One region of the Arsenophonus nasoniae genome, then DNA from elsewhere that is predicted to be linked to it. Evidence: predicted binding sites of a transcription regulator. Region 1 holds the regulator's gene; each other region holds the start of a gene.
The links. The regulator Fur, encoded in region 1, represses iron uptake genes when iron is present. The targets are predictions, from matches to a motif close to ATAATAATGAGAACNACTATCAA.
Positions count from the first base shown of each region.

Region 2: bfd (bacterioferritin-associated ferredoxin) is a predicted target of Fur. The motif match lies at 2,410-2,432, and genes of this name have one in related genera.
Region 3: sodA (superoxide dismutase [Mn]) is a predicted target of Fur. The motif match lies at 3,253-3,275, and genes of this name have one in related genera.

Region 1 covers NZ_CP038613.1:1,103,170-1,110,191, reverse strand. The annotation lists gene ArsFIN_RS05325 (HlyD family type I secretion periplasmic adaptor subunit) at 1-777, shown strand, start outside; gene ArsFIN_RS05320 (type I secretion system permease/ATPase) at 781-2,937, shown strand; gene ybfE (LexA regulated protein) at 3,119-3,397, shown strand; gene fldA (flavodoxin FldA) at 3,588-4,121, shown strand; gene fur (ferric iron uptake transcriptional regulator) at 4,278-4,745, shown strand; gene ArsFIN_RS28125 (hypothetical protein) at 5,057-5,191, opposite strand; one part of gene ArsFIN_RS05300 (IS3 family transposase) at 5,438-5,717, shown strand; one part of gene ArsFIN_RS05300 (IS3 family transposase) at 5,717-6,597, shown strand; gene ArsFIN_RS05295 (hypothetical protein) at 6,647-7,022, shown strand, end outside.
Region 2 covers NZ_CP038613.1:3,789,992-3,797,013, forward strand. The annotation lists gene bfr (bacterioferritin) at 1-36, opposite strand, end outside; gene istA (IS21 family transposase) at 112-1,152, shown strand; gene istB (IS21-like element helper ATPase IstB) at 1,139-1,900, shown strand; gene bfd (bacterioferritin-associated ferredoxin) at 2,167-2,370, opposite strand; gene tuf (elongation factor Tu) at 2,536-3,720, opposite strand; tRNA gene ArsFIN_RS19165 (tRNA-Thr) at 3,849-3,924, opposite strand; tRNA gene ArsFIN_RS19170 (tRNA-Gly) at 3,931-4,005, opposite strand; tRNA gene ArsFIN_RS19175 (tRNA-Tyr) at 4,104-4,188, opposite strand; tRNA gene ArsFIN_RS19180 (tRNA-Thr) at 4,213-4,288, opposite strand; gene coaA (type I pantothenate kinase) at 4,683-5,636, shown strand; gene birA (bifunctional biotin--[acetyl-CoA-carboxylase] ligase/biotin operon repressor BirA) at 5,678-6,640, opposite strand; gene murB (UDP-N-acetylmuramate dehydrogenase) at 6,637-7,022, opposite strand, start outside.
Region 3 covers NZ_CP038613.1:662,077-669,098, forward strand. The annotation lists rRNA gene ArsFIN_RS03085 (23S ribosomal RNA) at 1-322, shown strand, start outside; rRNA gene rrf (5S ribosomal RNA) at 512-627, shown strand; rRNA gene rrf (5S ribosomal RNA) at 778-893, shown strand; gene acs (acetate--CoA ligase) at 1,041-2,999, opposite strand; gene sodA (superoxide dismutase [Mn]) at 3,345-3,971, shown strand; gene trpS (tryptophan--tRNA ligase) at 4,252-5,295, opposite strand; gene ArsFIN_RS03115 (phosphoglycolate phosphatase) at 5,297-6,001, opposite strand; gene rpe (ribulose-phosphate 3-epimerase) at 6,001-6,672, opposite strand; gene dam (adenine-specific DNA-methyltransferase) at 6,675-7,022, opposite strand, start outside.

The DNA.
Region 1 (7,022 bases):
AATGATCTCAATGTGCTCTTTTTGCTACAAAAGAATATCAAACAGCGGTTAGAAGCCCGTAAAACCCTAAGCCAAAAACAGATGATCAGTAAATCAGAATATTTAGAACAGGAAAAAGAGTTATTAGAAATTAGGCGTCTAATTGCTCAACAAACCTCTGAGCTAAATATTTTAGATTCGCAAGAAAAAAACCTAAAAGAACGGCTCAATGCTTTTCAATCACAAAAACAGCATGAATGGAACGATAAAAAAAAGCAGTCAGAGATCCAGCTCTCGATGCTAGAACAAGAATACGCAAAATTTGATGAACGAGAGCAGTTAGAAATTGTCCGCTCACCCGTTACTGGCACCGTACAACAATTAGCCACTTATACCTTAGGGGCAGTATTACAACCGGCACAAAATTTGATGGTCATTGTACCCGATAACGATGTGCAACTTGCCGAAGTTAAGATATTAAATAAAGATATTGGTTTTATTCGCCCTGGACAAAATGTCACTGTCAAAGTCGATGCCTTTCCCTATACGCGATATGGCACTATTGAGGGAGAAGTATTATCAATTTCGCGTGATTCGGCCCAAGATGAACAACTAGGTCTTATCTTTCCTGCGCAAATCAGTCTAAAGCAAAATAATTTAATGGTTGATGGTCATTCAATTGATATCACCCCAGGTATGTCTATTGTGGCAGAAATCAAAACCGATAAACGGCGCGTGATAGATTATCTATTAAGTCCAATTCGTGAATACCTGTCCGAATCAATGCGGGAGAAATAAACTATGGAAACTTTTTCTACCGTAGCAATAGCTAACCACACCACTAACCAAGCCTTAGATGCAATAATCTGGCTTGGTAAACGACTGAGTAAATCCATTACAATTGAACAATTAACTCACTCTTTAGGATTAGAATCTGAACATCTTACTGACTGGCAGTTACGAGAGTGTGCGGATTTCATACAATTAAAAAGCAAAGTAAACTTTCTTACACTCACTGAACTAGAGCAAATCCCGTTACCCGCATTAATTGAAATAGAAGGAATATGGTGGGTATTTACCAATATAACGCAACAAATCATTGAAGTAATAAATCCGTGTTCTGAGAAAACATTAACTTTTCCTCATCATAATAATCCAAATAGCCCAATCAAATTTAAAGTATTGTTGGTGGCAGAAAAAAAATTAACTGCCAAAAAAATCAAGTTTGGATTAGATTGGTTTTCTCCTTCGGTTCTTAGACAAAATAAACAACTAAGAGATATTTTTATACTCGCCAGTGTAGTGCAGATATTTGCCCTTATCCATCCAATCCTTTTTCAACATCTCATTGATAAAGTCTTGGTCGGTCGTAGCCTAAATAGCTTACATGTTTTAGCATTTGCTGTGGTCTCATTAGCAATAGCCGAACCTATTTATAGTTTTATTCGTAATAAAATTTTTAACCATACCTCTGGCCAAATTAATGCTGAATTATCTGGCCGCTTATATCGTCATTTATTAGGGCTACCACTCGATTATTTTAAACAGCGACAAACAGGACAAATTATTGCCCGGGTTCGTGAAATGGCGCAAATTCGGCAATTCCTCACTGGTTCAACTTTAATGTTGTTTATCGATCTCTTTTTTGTCACCTTATTTATTACTGTGTTGTTCAATTACAGTGCACTGCTCGCTAGTATCGTTGTTGGTTCATTGGTTATCTATTTTATTTTTTGGTTATTAATTGGTCCCATTATCCGTAAACGGGTAGAAAAAGAGTATGAAGCTCAAGCCGAAAACACCACTTTTCTTACTGAATCAATTACTGGTATTGAAACCATTAAAACAACTGCTACAGAGAATAGGTTTTTACAACGCTGGCAAAAAATCCTTAGTCACCAATTACAAAAAAGCTTTCAGGTGCAAAAAAGCAGTGTGATAGCCAGTCAAATCATTACACTGGTCAATAAAATAACTACCGCTATTTTATTATGGTTTGGTGTTAAAGCCGTGATGCAAGGCCAGCTTAGCCCTGGAGAATTAATTGCTTTTAATATGCTTAGTGCCCATGTAACCCAACCGATTCTCCGACTGGCGCAAGTATGGCAAGATTTTCAACATACCCTTATCGCACTAAAACGTGTTGGTGATATTCTTGATGAACCTACCGAATTTGGCCAAACAGGATTAACTAATACCGCATCTCTTGAGGGTAATATTAAATTTAATCACATCAGATTTCGTTATGCTAGCGATATGCCAGAAGTATTGCAGAACCTATCCTTGTCAATTAAAGCCGGACAATTTATTGGTATCACAGGCCCTTCAGGATCCGGAAAGAGTACCTTAACGAAACTATTACAACGACTTTATATTCCTCAGCAGGGTCAAATTACGATTGATGGTATGGATCTGGCTGTCGCTGATCCCATGGCTTTACGCCTTAATATGAGTGTAGTATTGCAAGAAAGTATTCTGTTTGCAGGTTCAATAGCAGACAATATCCGCTTAAGTCAGCCGGCAGCTTCTGACGAAGCCATGACCCAGGCCGCACAAATGGCAGGCGCATTGGATTTTATTCAACAACTTCCGCAGGGTTTCAATACCCAGTTAGCAGAGAGGGGGATGAATTTATCAGGTGGTCAGCGGCAACGCATAGCGCTTGCCCGTGCCCTGTTAACACAACCACGCATTTTAATTCTTGATGAGGCCACTTCCGCGCTAGATTACGACTCAGAAGCCGCTATCATGAAAAATATGCAATATCTATCTGCGGGTCGAACAGTAATTAGTATTGCTCACCGGCTTAATACTATCCGTCATGCTGATAAAATCTGTGTGATAAATGAAGGACAAGTAATTGAATTCGATAGCCATGATAATCTACTCAAGTTAAATGGGTTTTATGCTCAACTCTGGTATCAGCAAATAGGATCAAAGGCAAAAATTAACGCTTAAACATGACACAAGTCGCCAGTAAGCTCACATTTATCTGTTTTACTGGCTATGTCTCATTTCAGTTGCTCACTAATAGACTGCTTTATCAATAGGATATATTTTATCTGATAGTAGCGATAGTTATCTTGCTAGGGTATGATTGTTTTAAGTAACTAGCAAATTTCCATCAACATTTAAATTTATGGCAAAAGAGCAGACTGATCGCACAACCCGGGATCTATTCGCCGATGAACTTAGACCTGGGCGTCCGAAAACCAATCCCTTATCTCGACATGAACAATTAAAAATTAATAAACGTAATCAATTAAAACGTGATAAAAGCAAAGGATTACGTCGTATCGAATTAAAAATCAATGAGCGGGCTGTTGCGGCATTAAATATGCTAGCCCAAGAACAAAAAATAAGCCGTAGTGAACTAATAGAACAAATATTACTGACACAATTAGCAAAGAAAAACTGATGAGTTGCAGTTTTACTAGTTTATTTTGTCTAAAACACACAAAATTGACAGAATTATGCAGTTATTTTCGTCAAAATAATGGTCATTTAATTATTTATTAATCAACTGTTATTATCTTTCCTATTACTACTGTTAGTAACAATAAGATAACTAAACAACGCAAATTAAAATCAAGAGGTTTATTTACTTTATGGCAATCATAGGTATCTTCTTCGGCAGTGATACTGGCAATACAGAAAATATTGCCAAAATGATCCAAGAAAAACTTGGCGGCGCTGATATTGCTGAAATTCATGATATTGCTAAAAGCAGTAAAGAGGATATTGAAGCATTTGATATTTTACTATTCGGTATTCCTACCTGGTATTATGGTGAAGCACAGTGTGATTGGGACGATTTCTTTCCGACATTGGAAGAAATTGATTTTGAAGGTAAGCTGGTGGCTATTTTTGGTTGTGGCGATCAAGAGGATTATGCGGAATATTTTTGTGATGCCATGGGTACAGTGAAAGAGATTATTGAATCTAACGGTGCTAGCATTATTGGTCACTGGCCAACCGAAGGTTACCACTTCGAAGCATCAAAAGGACTCGCTGATGACACTCACTTTATTGGTCTTGCGATTGATGAAGACAGGCAACCAGAACTAACCGATGAGCGAGTGCAAAATTGGGTAAAACAAATATCCGACGAGCTAGAATTGCCAGCCATCATCCATAGATAGATGTCAATTTTTTTTGTACATGATAATTCCTGCAAATTGTGTAATGATATTAAGACATATATAATTGTAAAATTAGTATGAAAGAAACAGTATGCTACTGTTAACAATGTTTTGATATTATTGAATTCACTACTAATGCAACAAGGTAGGATCCGTATGACCGACAACAATAAAGCATTGAAGAATGCAGGGCTTAAAGTAACACTTCCACGTTTGAAAATTTTAGAGGTATTACAAGAGCCAGAGTGCCATCACGTCAGTGCGGAAGATCTCTATAAAAAACTCATTGATATGGAGGAAGAGATTGGCCTCGCAACGGTTTATCGTGTACTTAACCAATTTGATGAAGCTGGTATTGTTACTCGTCATAACTTTGAAGGCGGTAAATCAGTTTTTGAGCTGACACAACAACATCACCACGATCACTTAATTTGCTTAGATTGTGGTAAAGTTATTGAATTTAGTGATGAATCGATTGAAACAAGACAAAAAAACATCGCTGAGCGTCATGGTATTAAACTCTCTAATCACAGTCTCTATCTCTATGGACATTGCTCCAAAAAAGACCATTGTGATGAAAACGACTTGGGGCATCCAGCCCGGAATAGTAAAGAAGAAAAATAACCCTGCCTATCACTGTTTTTGTTATTAATCAGTTGAAAATAAAAGGAGAATAGAAGCGAATTTCTCCTTTTATTTTACCACAATATTTTGCTTTATTGTTCCACCTAAAAATTAGCCAAGATTTTAACAATTTTTTCATTTTACCTTCCAAACAATGAGATATCAGTTGAAAAGTATTATGCCTTACACGGTTGCCACTTATTCAGTTACAAATAATCACTCATCTATAACATCCTTATGTATGACACAACAAATAATTTATGCTTGGCCTATTGTAGGCGATGGCGCTAACATCTTGCTTGACATGCAACTTACCCTTGCGGTTCAATTCCCCGCTTACGTAACTCCTTCCTTAAGATACGCATGATCCACATCGCTAAAGAAGTATCACCATCTTTTTTGGCCTGTTCTTCGTGCTGCTCACGAAATTTCTCCGTAAGACGCATTTGATATTGTGGCGAACGCTTTTCTTTTGGCATTGAAATTGGTAATTACCAGATATTGTGATGTTTAGATGGTAACTATTATTGTAATGATACAGTAACCATAAAACAACGAAGCCCGCAGGTGCTACCAACACCTACGAGCCTCTCACCACAACATTAACAGGAGTAATGCTATGGCTTGTAGTGGTCTAATAAAACTGTAGAGATTTATAGCTTATAATTAAGCAAAATCTTATAGGTATAAATATGACCCGAAAAGTAAAAGTAACCTTTAGCGGAAAGCAAAAACTGGAATATGCAAAACTCATGGTTGAAGGTGGATATAGCAATATCCAAGTTGAAAAAATATCCGGTGCGGGTAAATCTGCCGTATCACGATGGAAGCAACAATATCTTGCCGAGTTAAATGGGAATACGCCTGTAAAATCAAAAGCGTTAACACCCGAGCAACAGCGCATACAAGAATTAGAAGTTCAACTTAAGCGTGCTCAGAGGGATAATGACATATTAAAAAAAGCCGCGGCTTACTTCATCCTCGACAATCAAAACTCAAAATCGTGAAGCAACTGAAAATCATGTACCCCAATTTTACGGTCACTGAGTTATGCCATCTTTTTGAAGTAAGCAGCAGTAGTTTTTATTATGAAACGAAAATACCGACAGTTGAAAATGAAAGACTGTGTGGCGAAATCAAACGTATTTTTTATACATCGGGTCAAATTTATGGCAAAAGACGTATTCAAGCCGAGTTAAAGGGTTTAGGGCACCAAATTGGCACTTATAAAATATCGAACATCATGAAATTAAATCAATTAGTTGCAATTAGACCAACGAAAAAGCACTACTATCACTCATCGGGTAACGAACATCGATATGCCCCTAATTTGCTTAAACGACAATTTTCCCCTGAACAGCATAATCACTATTATGTCGGGGATATCACGTATATTAGACATCACTATGGGTGGAGCTATTTAGCCTGTGTGTTGGATTTAGCCACCAAAGAAATTATTGGTTATGCCTTATCAACAAAACCGGATTCGAAATTAGTGAAAGAAGCCTTAGATAACGCAATTGAACGGCAATTACCGGATACGACAAGTTTGATGTTCCATTCAGATCAAGGTTGCCAATATTCATCGGAGGAGCTTAGGGCGCACCTCTTTGAACGGAAAATAACTCAAAGCATGAGTCGGCGAGGTAATTGCCTCGATAATGCCGTGATGGAAAGATTTTTTAGGAGTTTAAAGACAGAAAGACTTAACCGTTTATCGTTTATGAATCATCAATCTGTTGTCTGTGAAGTTGAAAATTATATTCAGTTTTACAATTATTATCGACGCCATTCAACGATTGGTTATTTAACGCCACATCAAAAATATCATGAACTAAAAAATGCCGCTTAGATCTTCTACAGAATTTGTTGACCATTACATCAATCATTGGGGGTGCACAATGCTGTCTGATAGCAACATTCTTTTTTCCGAGTTAGCTGATGTGCTTCGCAAGCTAGATATCTCACATTTGAGTACCGATGAAATGCTACAGTTGGCAAATAGTAGTGAAGAGTGCTGGGCTGGATTGTGTCATAATTTACATTTTCTAGCGAAAACCCTGGTTTCTTTGGCAGATAATAAAGTATCAGAGTTTTCTCTGGAAAGCCTATGTCAATTAGGGCATGGGTTGTCGGCAACGGCGCTTCCATTTGAATTATCAATGGAAGCGCTAATAACGTCTATTTCTCTTTTACGCACCTGGGCGCACAGCTTGAAATTGTATTCATTACCTCAAGGAAATATTTTAACACTGATCAAAATAGGATCAAAAAGTG
Region 2 (7,022 bases), 1.2 Mb from region 1:
ATTAATTGCAACAAGCTCATTACTGTCACCGATCATGCAAAACTGATCCACTAACGATCATCTAAAACTGATCCACTTGGTATTATTCGCACATTTTTGTACGGATAATTTATGTTAACCAAGGAGATATTTGTGGATATTCATGTTCGCTTTGCACAAGGACAAAGCCTTCGAAAAATTGCCAGTGAGTTGGGTATATCCCGTAACACCGTAAAACATCATTTACAACAACAGACAATGCCAACTTATGCTAAAAGAAGTCAACAACCGACTAAATTATCCCCCTTTAAACCTTATTTGCTTCAGCGAATTGAACTGGCTAAACCTGATTGGATCCCTGCAACAGTCTTATTTGATGAGGTAGTTGAAAACGGCTATCAAGGTGGTATTGCTCAATTACGCCGATTTGTTTGTCAATTTAAACCAAGCATTGTTCCCGAAGTAGTCGTCCGTTTTGAAACACAGCCAGGTCAACAAATGCAAATCGACTTCACCAGCATCCGGCGAGGTAAAAAATCGCTGAAAGCGTTTGTTGCAACGCTAGGCTATTCGCGTGCGAGTTATGTAAAGTTCTTTGATAATGAACGAGCAGAATCGTGGCAGCAAGGTTTAAGAGAAGCTTTCGACTACTTTGGTGGTGTACCACAGGAAGTATTGTGTGATAACGCAAAATCCCTCATCATCGAACGGGATGCTTATGCAGAAGGTGATCATAAATTACATGTCGAAATGCTTCAAATGTCGAAAGATTACGGGTTTAAATTGAAGGCTTGCAAGCCCTACAGGGCAAAAACGAAAGGGAAAGTAGAGCGCTTTAACCACTATTTAAAAAACAGCTTTATCGTGCCATTAAACACCGACCTTCGTGCTCATAATCTTGAACTGGATATTGAAATAGCTAATGCAAAAGTGGGTCCATGGTTACAACGCGTTGCCCATCAGCGAATTCATGGAACAACGTTAGAGAAGCCAGCAGATAGATTAGCTAAGGAAGTTAAGTCTCTTCTACCCTTACCAGCAAGGGTTTGCCAATCTATCCCACAGACTAATACGCTTAATATCCCTATCGTACCGCCCCTTGAATCTGTCAGTTTGCAACACTCAATCAGCGTATACGAAGCATTACTGGGAGGTGAACATGTTATTGCATGAACAAATTGAACACCTGTGTGAGTCATTGAAATTAAATTCTATTCCGACTCATTGGTCATCACTTGCCGAAAAATGCATTGCCCAAGACAAAAGCTACGGAGAGTTTTTACTGTCCCTGTTAAAATGTGAGCAACAACAACGAGATGAACGAACTCGTAATCTTTTGAGTCGGATGGCAGGATTCCCAGCACATAAAGAACTTAATACGTTCGATTTTAAGTTTGCAACGGGGATCCCCAAACAACACATACAGGAATTAAGCGCATTAACGTTTATTGAACGTAATGAAAATGTCGTGTTGCTTGGCCCAAGCGGTGTAGGCAAAACGCATTTAGCTATTGGGTTAGGATTAAAAGCAGTACAGGCCAAGAAGAAAACCCGCTTTACCACGGCAGCTGAACTGATGTTGCAACTCTCAACTGCCAAACGACAAAATAAGCTCAAACAATATCTATCACGTTCGGTGATGGCCCCGAAGTTGTTGATTATCGATGAGATTGGATACCTGCCGTTTGGGCGAGAAGAAGCAAACCTGTTTTTCAATGTGATTGCCAAGCGTTATGAGCATGGCAGTGTCATATTGACGAGTAACCTATCATTTGGGCAATGGCCAAGTGCTTTTGCTGATGACGCAACATTAACTGCCGCTATGCTTGATCGTTTACTTCATCATTCGCATGTACTGCAATTAAGCGGTGAAAGCTACCGATTGAAAGATAAGCGGCGCTCAGGAGCAATAACTGAGTAAAACAGTGGATCAATTTTGATTGATCGGATTTAGATAAAAAGTGGATCAGTTTTCGGTGATCGTTGACAATTACCCAATAATTTATTTAAATGGGTGATCATTTCTTTATCGCCTTTCATTTTTTTCCTCCACTTCCAGTATCTAAAGTGTAGATATAAATTGTTAGACGCATAGAATAGAAAAATATTTTTATTGGAAAAATGACGAGTAATTTATTGATTAAAGCTAGAAAGGTTTTTTATAGCAATTAAATTTATTCTATTAATTCATTGCACTATGTCAATTTCAGTAACAGCAGTTAAATTTATTAGTTCATTTTTAATTAGCTGGGTTGCTTGAGGCAGGCATTTTCCACAGTGGCTACCAATAGAAACACACTTCTTTAAGCCACTAATGGAAGTGATGCGATTATCCCGAACTAAAGTTTTTATTGTTTTATCACTAATTCGATTACATAGACAGACATACATTTTTCATACCGATAAAATAAATTCTCGTAGCAATATTAAATGATAATGATTTTCATTTCAATATTGTTTTGAATTATATATACAGAAAATTAGAGTAATGGTAATAATTTTATGGCTATCATAAAAAAAGAGGCTTTCGCCTCTTTTTTCAAATTTAATATCTAATCAAGCAATAATTTTAGCAACAACACCCGCACCGACTGTACGACCACCTTCGCGGATCGCAAAACGCAGCCCTTCATCCATTGCGATTGGCGCTATCAACGTCACTTTCATGTTGATATTATCGCCTGGCATTACCATCTCGACGCCTTCTGGCAATTCGATTGTGCCCGTTACATCTGTCGTTCTAAAATAAAACTGGGGACGGTAACCTTTAAAGAATGGTGTGTGGCGCCCACCCTCATCTTTGCTCAAAATATAAACTTCTGATTCAAATTGAGTATGCGGTTTGATTGAGCCTGGTTTGGCCAATACTTGACCACGCTCGACGTCTTCACGCTTGGTACCACGTAATAAAACACCTACGTTTTCACCTGCACGACCTTCGTCTAACAGTTTACGGAACATTTCTACGCCGGTACATGTCGTCTTCGTCGTCTCTTTAATGCCAACGATTTCTACTTCTTCACCAACTTTAACAATACCACGCTCTACACGACCTGTTACTACCGTTCCACGACCTGAGATCGAAAACACATCTTCGATTGGCAACAAGAAAGGTTTATCTATTGCACGCTCTGGCTCTGGGATATAGCTATCTAACGCTTCCGCTAACTCAATAATTTTCGCTTCCCACTCAGCAACACCTTCCAGCGCTTTCAACGCTGAACCTCTGATTACTGGCGTGTCGTCGCCTGGGAAATCATACTGAGAAAGCAGCTCACGCACTTCCATTTCAACCAGTTCTAGCAACTCTTCATCATCAACCATATCACATTTATTCAGGAAAACGATGATATAAGGAACACCTACTTGGCGACCTAATAAAATATGCTCACGCGTTTGTGGCATTGGACCATCGGTTGCCGCTACCACTAAAATTGCGCCGTCCATTTGTGCCGCACCGGTGATCATGTTTTTCACATAATCCGCGTGGCCTGGGCAATCTACATGAGCATAATGGCGGGTAGGTGTATCATATTCTACGTGAGAAGTAGAAATAGTGATCCCGCGCGCTTTTTCTTCTGGTGCATTATCAATTTGATCAAATGCACGCGCATTACCGCCATAAGTTTTCGCTAATACGGTGGTGATTGCAGCGGTTAAAGTTGTTTTACCATGGTCAACGTGGCCGATTGTACCAACGTTAACGTGCGGTTTTTTACGTTCAAATTTTTCTTTAGACATTAGATTGTCCCTCTAAGACACGGAATCGGTGGTTACACCACATTAACCAAGCAGTGAAAATCATATATTCGTTGCTTGTTTTATCGCAGGAAAAAAATCAGGGAACAATTAAGAACACTTTCTAGGAGTGGTGCTGATAGGCAGATTCGAACTGCCGACCTCACCCTTACCAAGGGTGTGCTCTACCAACTGAGCTATATCAGCACATCTTGGAGCGGGCAGCGGGAATCGAACCCGCATCATCAGCTTGGAAGGCTGAGGTAATAGCCATTATACGATGCCCGCGATGAACTCGGCTACCTGACTTTAATCAGCTGCAAATTTTATCTTAAGTATTTTGCATGAGGTAGCATTTTAAGCTGAACACTTAAGATGAAACTTTATGGTGGTGGGAGAAGGATTCGAACCTTCGAAGTCTGTGACGGCAGATTTACAGTCTGCTCCCTTTGGCCGCTCGGGAATCCCACCTTTTACTTATATCCAAATTTTTAATGGTGCCGGCACCAAGAGTCGAACTCGGAACCTACTGATTACAAGTCAGTTGCTCTACCAACTGAGCTATGCCGGCATCAGGTGCTGCGCATTCTAGGTAGAGAACGCGCATGTTGCAACAAAAAAATTAAAAAAATTGTTTTTTTGCTTATAAAGTATCCACTTTAGCCATTTTTGCTGTTTTTTTCTATAGTAAATGTTTAAATACTCAACAGTGCTAAATTTTTTATTTACTATTTACTCTAGTGAAAAACAACATCAAATTTTTCTCACTAATAAAACATATCGTAAATCATACAATATTATTTTATTACTAAAAATAAAAATGGATAAATTGTGATCAATTATTTATTTGATACAAAAAAATAGAAAAAACGCTACGCCTAAAGATATTCAATCGTTATTATGCAATCTATTTTTTATTGGTTATGAATGATTATGACAACCTGTACACAGGTAAATGTTGACTTATGAAACAACAACAAAACTTTTCAATAACACCTTATTTAGAATTTGACCGTGAACATTGGGCGACTTTACGTGATTCTGTTCCACTAGAGCTACTAACGGATAAAGAACTACTGGAACTGAAGGGTATTAATGATGAAATTTCAATGGATGAAGTAAATAAAATTTATCTTCCTATTTCAAGACTGCTTAATTTCTATATCAGTTCAAATTTAGGTAGGCAAACCGTTTTAGAACAGTTTTTAGGTACTAATGGTACTAAAGTACCTTATGTCATCGGTATTGCAGGCAGTGTTGCGGTTGGTAAAAGTACCACAGCCCGCCTATTACAAACTTTATTAAGTCGTTGGCCTGAACATCGTAAAGTTGATCTTATAACAACAGATGGTTTTTTATACCCTAATCGGATTTTAAACGAACGTGGAATAATGAAAAAAAAGGGGTTTCCGCAATCCTATGATATGCATCGTTTGGTAAAATTTGTTTCTGACATCAAATCTGGCGTTAAGCAAGTCACTGCCCCGGTATATTCCCATTTTACTTACGATATTGTTCCCGGAAAAAAACAACTAATTGAACAGCCTGACATTCTTATTTTAGAAGGTTTGAATGTTTTGCAAAGCGGTATGGATTATCCGCATGATCCGCATCATGTTTTCGTATCTGACTTTGTCGATTTTTCCATTTATGTTGACGCTCCAGAAAATTTATTAAAAAAATGGTATATCAGTCGATTTTTAAAATTCTGCCAAGGCGCCTTCTCCGATCCTCACGCCTATTTTTACCATTATTCTACATTAGAGCAAGAAGAGGCGATCAAAACGGCTAAAACAATATGGGAAGAAATTAATAAAATAAATTTGGAAGAGAATATAATACCAACCAAAGAAAGAGCCAGTTTGATCATGACTAAAGGCTCTAATCATTCAATTACAAATGTTAGATTAAGAAAATAATTTCAAATATTGGGTCGATGATCAACTTCGACTCAATTGTGCTAATTATCTGGCCGTAATGAAATTTCACCACCTATATAGGAAACAATTTCACCATTTTGTTCTAACAAAATTGCGCCGTGTTCATTAATTCCTTTCACGATACCGACCTCAAGATGATCACCTATATGCAACTTTACTTTTTTATGTAAAAAATTATCCAACGCCAGCCAACGTTTAATAAAAGGAACAAGACCATATTTCTCAAATTCCACTAATTCATGGCGTAATGCCAAAATAATCTGACCAGCGATCACATTTCTTTCTATTTGAATACCAGCCTGCTCAAGATTAATCCATCCTTGATTAATATTTGTTTCATAATTGCAACTCATTGCAATATTAAGACCAATACCAATCACAATATGCGCCGCATCGCCAGTTTTACCTATCATTTCAATTAAGATACCAGCAAGCTTTTTTTCATTAAGATAAAGATCATTAGGCCATTTAACTTTTATATTACTACCGCTCAATTTATTAAGGGTCTCAGCTATTACAATTCCAGCAACCAAACTTAGTCCCATGGCAGCTGCCGGCCCTTGATCTAAATGCCAGTATAGTGATAAATAAAGATTACAGCCGAAAGGAGAAGCCCAATAGCGACCACGCCGCCCTCTACCAGCTGTTTGATATTCTGCAACACAAGCATCACCAGAACTTAATTGTTCAATACGTTCAAGTAGATATTGATTGGTAGAATTAATAACCGGTTTAACAATTATATTTCCGCGTCTCACTAAACCATAGATGCGCTCGTAGTCTAATAAATCCATTTTTCTAGTAAGCTGATAACCCTTACCAGTTATAGTATTAACCTCAATACCCCATTCACGAAGCGTATAAATATGCTTATTAATACCCGCTCGAGTCATGCCAAGTAATTCACCTAACTGCTCACCTGAATGTATACTACCATCAGAAAGTATTGTGATAAGTTTTAAAGGTGTCTTTACATCTTTCATGAAATAGCATCCATAGCATTTACTTCTCCATATTTACCAATAAAACGCACTTCTGGTTCTAGCGTAATAGCAAATTTTTCTATAACTTTTTTTTGAATATAACGCGCTAAATCTACAATATCTTTTCCAGTGGCGTTATTTTTATTAATTAAAACCAATGCCTGATCGCTATGTACCGCTGCACCACCACACTGAAAACCTTTCAGATCACATTGATCAATTAGCCATCCGGCAGCAAGTTTTACTGTACCATTAGTTTGTGGATATTCTGGACATCGAGGATAACGCGCCTTTATTTGATTTGCTGCCATACGAGAAATAACGGGGTTTTTAAAAAAACTACCCGCATTTCCTACTAAACAGGGATCAGGTAACTTACTTT
Region 3 (7,022 bases), 440 kb from region 1:
GGGTTTAGAACGTCGTGAGACAGTTCGGTCCCTATCTGTCGTGGGCGAAGGAAGATTGAGGGGGGCTGCTCCTAGTACGAGAGGACCGGAGTGGACGCACCACTGGTGTACAGGTTGTCATGCCAATGGCATCGCCTGGTAGCTAAGTGCGGAAGAGATAACCGCTGAAAGCATCTAAGCGGGAAACTTGCCTCAAGATGAGTCTTCCCTGACAGTAATGTCCTATAAGGGGTGTTCGAGACGAGGACGTAGATAGGCTGGGTGTGTAAGCGTAGCGATACGTTGAGCTAACCAGTACTAATGACCCGAGAGGCTTAACCTGACAACACCGAAGGTGTTTTGAGAAGAGAGAAGAATTTTAGCTTGTTCAAGAGTCTATCCTGACGAGATATTACGCGAAGGAGCGTGAACTGGCGCTGTTGATGGTGAGCGCCTACTGAGGTAGGTGAGTGAGCCGAAAGGCTAGCCGAGATGGCAGCGTACTGAAACGGGATAGGTAAAAAAGAATTTGTCTGGCGGCAATAGCGCGGTGGTCCCACCTGACCCCATGCCGAACTCAGAAGTGAAATGCCGTAGCGCCGATGGTAGTGTGGGGTCTCCCCATGTGAGAGTAGGGAGCTGCCAGACTTTAATTTAATGCTAATGGCTAAGGCCATTAGTGAAATAAATATATGATAGAACAGTTTAGGTTAGTCGTTATTTGTCTATAAATTTTATTATTAATTCAATGAATGCACTGCTTAAACTTTCGATAGAATCTAAATAGCAAAAAATTTGCTTAGTAGCTATAGCGCGGTAGTCCCACCTGATCCCATGCCGAACTCAGAAGTGAAATGCCGTAGCGCCGATGGTAGTGTGGGGTCTCCCCATGTGAGAGTAGGGAACTGCTAAGCTTAAAATACAAGGCCACCTAATTAGGGTGGCTTTTTTATATTAAAAAAATAAAGTTATGTTAATAAATAATATATTTTATAGTTGAACTATATCTATTTTATCGACCATCTTTGTTAACATTTTAGAATTTCTTATAGCTCATTAATTTAACTAGAAATATTGATTGAGCCCTTTTCTTCTAGTAATTCTACAACAACACTAGGATCGGCTAAAGTCGATGTATCACCTAGATTATTTATATCGCCAGTAGCAATTTTCCTTAGAATACGTCGCATAATCTTACCTGAGCGAGTTTTTGGTAATGCATCAGTCCAATGAAGAATATCTGGTGTGGCTATTGGCCCAATTTCTTTACGCACCCAATTGCGTACCTCATTATAAAGTTCTGTTGAAGGTTCTTCTCCTTGATTTAATGTAATATAGGCATAAATAGCTTGACCTTTTATATTATGCGGGACACCAACGACGGCAGCCTCAGCAATTTTAGGGAAGGCTACAAGTGCAGATTCGATTTCGGCTGTACCTAAACGATGACCAGAAATATTTAAAACGTCGTCAACACGACCGGTTATCCAATAATAACCGTCTTCATCGCGGCGAGCACCGTCTCCACTGAAATACATACCTTTAAATAGTGAAAAATAAGTTTGTTCAAAGCGTTCATGGTCACCATAAATTGTTCTAGCTTGTCCTGGCCATGAATCCATGATAACAAGATTGCCTTCAGCAATACCTTCAAGTAAATTACCTAAATTATCAATAAGCTCGGGCTTAATACCAAAAAACGGTAACGTGGCTGAGCCTGGTTTAAGTTCAGTTGCTCCCGGTAAGGGTAAAAGCATAAAACCGCCGGTTTCAGTTTGCCACCATGTATCAATAATAGGGCAATGGCTATTACCTATTTTTTTGTAGTACCATTCCCAAGCTTCCGGGTTAATAGGTTCACCAACAGAGCCTAAAATTCTTAAAGAATTACGTTGAGTTCCTTCAATAGCTTTATCACCTTCGGCCATCAAAGCACGAATTGCCGTTGGTGCGGTATATAGAATATTTACTTTATGCTTATCAATTATTTGGCTCATGCGATTTATACTTGGATAATTAGGCACACCTTCAAACATTAAGGTAGTGGCGCCATTAGATAGTGGACCATAAATTAAGTAACTATGGCCTGTTACCCAGCCTATGTCAGCAGTACACCAATAAATTTCTTTTGCTTGGTAGTCAAATGCGTATTTGAAAGTGATAGAAACATAAACTAAATAACCACCAGTGGTGTGTAAGACGCCTTTTGGTTTGCCTGTTGAACCCGACGTATAAAGAATGAATAAAGGATCTTCTGCATTCATTTCTTCTGCAGGACAATCAGCGTTAAGCCCTTTAATAATTTCATGCCACCAATGATCACGTTTTTCTTGCCAATCGATTTGATTACCGGTTCGTCTAAAAACAATAACATTATTAATCGTTTCGACAGCCTGGTTTTTTAACGCTTCATCAACATTTTTTTTCAATGGTATAGTACGATTTGCTCTTATCCCTTCATCTGCTGTAATGATAAGTTTAGCTTTACTGTCAATAATGCGTCCTGCAATGGCTTCTGGTGAAAAACCAGCAAAGATAACAGAGTGAATAGCACCGATGCGTGTGCATGCTAACATAGCGATAGCAGATTCAGGTACCATGGACATATAAATAGCAACAACATCACCTTTTTTGATGCCTAGTTTTTTCAATGCATTGGCGAATAGGCAAACATCATGATGAAGTTGACGATAAGTTATATGATAAGACTGTGATGGATCATCGCCTTCCCAAATGATTGCAGTTTGATCACCGCGTAATTGTAAATGGCGATCTAGGCAGTTAGTACTTAAATTTAAGGTACCGTCTTCAAACCATTGGATATTAATGTGCCCTGGATCAAATGAAGAATTTTTTACTTTGGTATAAGGTTTTATCCAGTCAACAATTTGACCTTTTTCTCGCCAAAATGCGTCAGGATCTTTAAGGGATAATTGATAATCTTTTAGATATTGCTTTTTATTAACTAAGGTATGTGCGGCAATTTCAGTAGGTATGGGGTACTTGAATGTTGATATCATATTTTTCTTCTCCTCAGTTGTGTTAATCATATGTCAAAGAGCAGTTAACTAAACCTATGAAAAAGAATTTGTTTTTTTTTTGTGTTTGTGATCACGTAAATGTTGGTGTTTTATTTTAGATTTATTATTTATCAATTAATTATCCTATTTAAATTGTTTTAATTGATGTTTTTTATTAAGAATTTATTTCAATCTAATGGGCTAATATTTGGATTATTTTTACAGGAAGTAAAAACCTTAAAAAAATATATTGTTTATAATTGTTTTCATTATGATGGCAATCCTTGTAAAATAAGTATTGATTGAAACATTTATTTTATATTTAAGTAACAGGAGTTAATGCAAATGAGCTATACATTACCTTCCCTGCCTTATGAATATGGGGCATTAGAGCCACATTTTGATGAAAGGACAATGAGAATCCATCATACTAAACATCATCAAACATATGTCAACAATACCAATGATGTGTTAAAAGATTTTCCTGAGCTTGCCAAACTTGATATAGATGATTTGATTCAAAACTTAGATAAAGTGCCAGTAGATAAACGTACTTTTTTACGCAATAATGCAGGCGGCCATGCCAATCATAGTATGTTTTGGATTGGATTAAAAATTGGTACTGAACTACAAGGTGAGCTGAAATCGGCAATTGAACGTGATTTTGATAGTGTAGAGAATTTTAAAGAAATTTTTGAAAAAGCGGCAGCAACTCGTTTTGGTTCTGGTTGGGCATGGTTAGTCTTGAAATCGGATGGAAAACTGGCGGTTGTTTCGACAGCTAATCAAGATAATCCGCTGATGGGTGAGTCTATTTCTGGTGTTTCTGGTTATCCTATTTTAGGGCTTGATGTTTGGGAACATGCTTATTATCTTAAATATGAAAATCGTCGCCCTGAATACATTAAAGCCTTTTGGTCAGTTGTTAACTGGGATGAAGCTGCGAAACGTTTCGCGGAAAAAATAAAATAACATTGACCTTATCTGTTTGTTTCTTATCAATGTTAGTGGTGCCAGATTAGATACTGGCCTACTAATGTCTTTGGATAGCTAATTGAAAATATAACAATAAAAATTACAAGGTACTGTTAATTATATATAATCAGTTGAAAAAATGATTGATGTTACTAAATATTGTTCCTTCTTTAATAAATATATTAATAAAATAAAGATTGATTTTTATTTTATTAATTTTTTATAAATAATTTATTCTTAGTGTCAATCTCCCTCGTGTTTTACGGGGAGAAGAGAATTATTTTTTTATAGGATTAATAAAACCAATAGCGTCATAAACTTTATTTAGCGTTATTTTAGCTCGAACCTCTGCTTTGCTAGCGCCTTCGGACATAATATCATTCAATAATTTTTCGTTATTACGAAATTCATCAAAACGACTTTGGATATTTATTAACATATCTGAAACGGCTTCAGCCACGGTGTTTTTAAGATCGCCATACATTTTTCCAGCAAATTGTTTTTCTATCTGTGAGGTAGATGTACCTGTTACGCCAGAAAGGATATCTATCAGATTAGAAATACCCGGTTTATTTTCTGAGTCATAATAAACTTGTGGTGGCTCATCAGAATCAGTAAGGGCACGTTTGATCTTTTTAGCTGCTGATTTAGGGTTTTCTAATAACGTTATGACATTATTGCGATTATCGTCTGATTTTGACATCTTTTTTTGTGGTTCTTGTAGAGACATAACCCGCGCTCCTTTTTCCGGAATAAAAGGATCGGGTATAGTAAATATTTCTCCGTAGAGCGAATTAAAACGTTGAGCGATATCTCGGCTTAATTCTAAATGTTGTTTTTGATCAATACCAACCGGGACTTGGTTTGTCTGGTAAAGTAAAATATCAGCAGCCATCAATACTGGATAATCAAATAATCCAGCATTAATATTTTCAGCATGACGAGTTGATTTGTCTTTAAATTGTGTCATGCGACTTAATTCACCAAAATAGGTATAACAGTTAAGAGCCCAGCTAAGTTGAGTATGTTGTGGAACATGGGATTGAACAAAAATAATGCTTTTTTTAAAATCGATACCGCAAGCAAGATATAAGGCTAGCGTATCAAGCGTACGCTTTCTTAACTCTTTGGGATCCTGACGGACTGTAATGGCATGCTGATCAACAATACAATAAATACAGTCATAATTATCTTGCATGTGAACCCATTGACGTAATGCGCCAATATAGTTGCCGATGGTTAATTCTCCAGACGGTTGAGCCCCACTGAATACAGTAGGTTTTTTGAGGGTATTAGTCGATTTTATCGGGGGGGTATTCATATTATGATTCCAGAATTGTCAAAGGTGTTAGTCCTAACGTAGGAAGTAGATCGGCAAAGTTATCTAATACATAATTTGGTTTACTTAATGCGATAGATTCACCATAGTTATATCCATAAGTTAAACCCACACAAGGACAGCCAGCCGCTTTAGCAGCTAAGATATCATTATGAGAATCGCCGACAAATAATAATTGATCTTTAAGTAGACCAAATTTTCCCATTGTAAGATATAGTGGAGCCGGATGGGGTTTTTTCTTTTTTACGTCATCTCCCCCTAATATTAAAGAAAAATAAGAATTAATTGCTAATTTTTTTAATAAAGGGTCAATAAATGGTGTTGGTTTATTGGTGACGATTGCCATTGGGAAAGGTTGTTTGGCCAATTCTGCTAATGTTTCTTTTACTCCAGGAAAAAGCTGACTACCTGTTATTACTGTTGTTGCATAAATTTTATCAAATAATTGACGAGTACTATTTTTAATTTTTGGTGTGATTTTAACATTTGCCCAAGTTAATGCGCGTTCTATCATCATATCAACACCATTACCAACCCAAGTGGAAACAAGTTCTTTACCCGCAGCTGGTAATTGCTGATTAATTAAAGCATGATCTAAGGCATTAGCTAATCCGCCAACACTGTCGACTAATGTACCATCCAAATCAAATGCGATAGCTTGAATATCGGTTAATTTTTTAAATGTCATTAAATTGCCTCAGCTAACTTTTTACGCATAGCATCAATGACAGTTTTGTAATCTGGTTGATTAAAAATGGCAGAACCTGCGACAAAAGTGTCAGCTCCTGCATTTGCAACATTAATAATATTATTAACATTAACCCCGCCATCAACTTCTAGGCGGATATTATAACCATTACTATCGATCATTTTACGAACTTGACGCAATTTATTTAGGGTTTGTGGAATAAAAGATTGTCCACCAAAACCAGGATTTACCGACATAATTAGGATCATATCTAATTTATCTATCACGTAATCTAAATAGTTTAATGGTGTAGCAGGATTAAAAGCTAAACCTGCTTTACATCCATTATCTTTAATTAATTGTAATGTGCGATCAATGTGTTCACTTGCTTCAGCGTGAAAGGTAATATAGGTTGCACCAGCTTTAGCAAAGTCAGGAATTAGTCGATCTACAGGTTTTACCATCAAATGCACATCAATGGGAGCCTTAATACCATAATCTCGCAATGCTTTACATATCATTGGGCCGAAAGTTAAATTTGGGACATAATGGTTATCCATAACGTCAAAATGGACAATATCAGCTCCAGCTTTAATTACTTTCTCAGTATCTTCACCTAAACATGCAAAATTTGCGGATAAAATAGAGGGGGCAATCAGAAAATCTTTCATAATTATCTCCGATTTGTTTTTTTACCTTTTGCGTTTTTTTTATAAGTTGGATTATAGAATGCCAAAAGTTCGTCGACTTTTCTACGAGCAAGGCTGTTACGACTAATTGTTCTACGTACTTTAACAACATTTAGTTTGGCGTGATGATACCATTCTCTAGTCGCTGGTGTATCATGATTTGATATTAATACGGGTATTCCGCGTGTTGATGATAAGTGATAAGCGATCTGAGCTAGATTATATTGTTCTTTGTTGCCAAAACTATTTGTATGATATGTAGTAAAATTAGCCGTATCTGAAAGCGGTGTATAGGGTGGATCGCAGTAAACAACAGAACTTTTATTTACTGA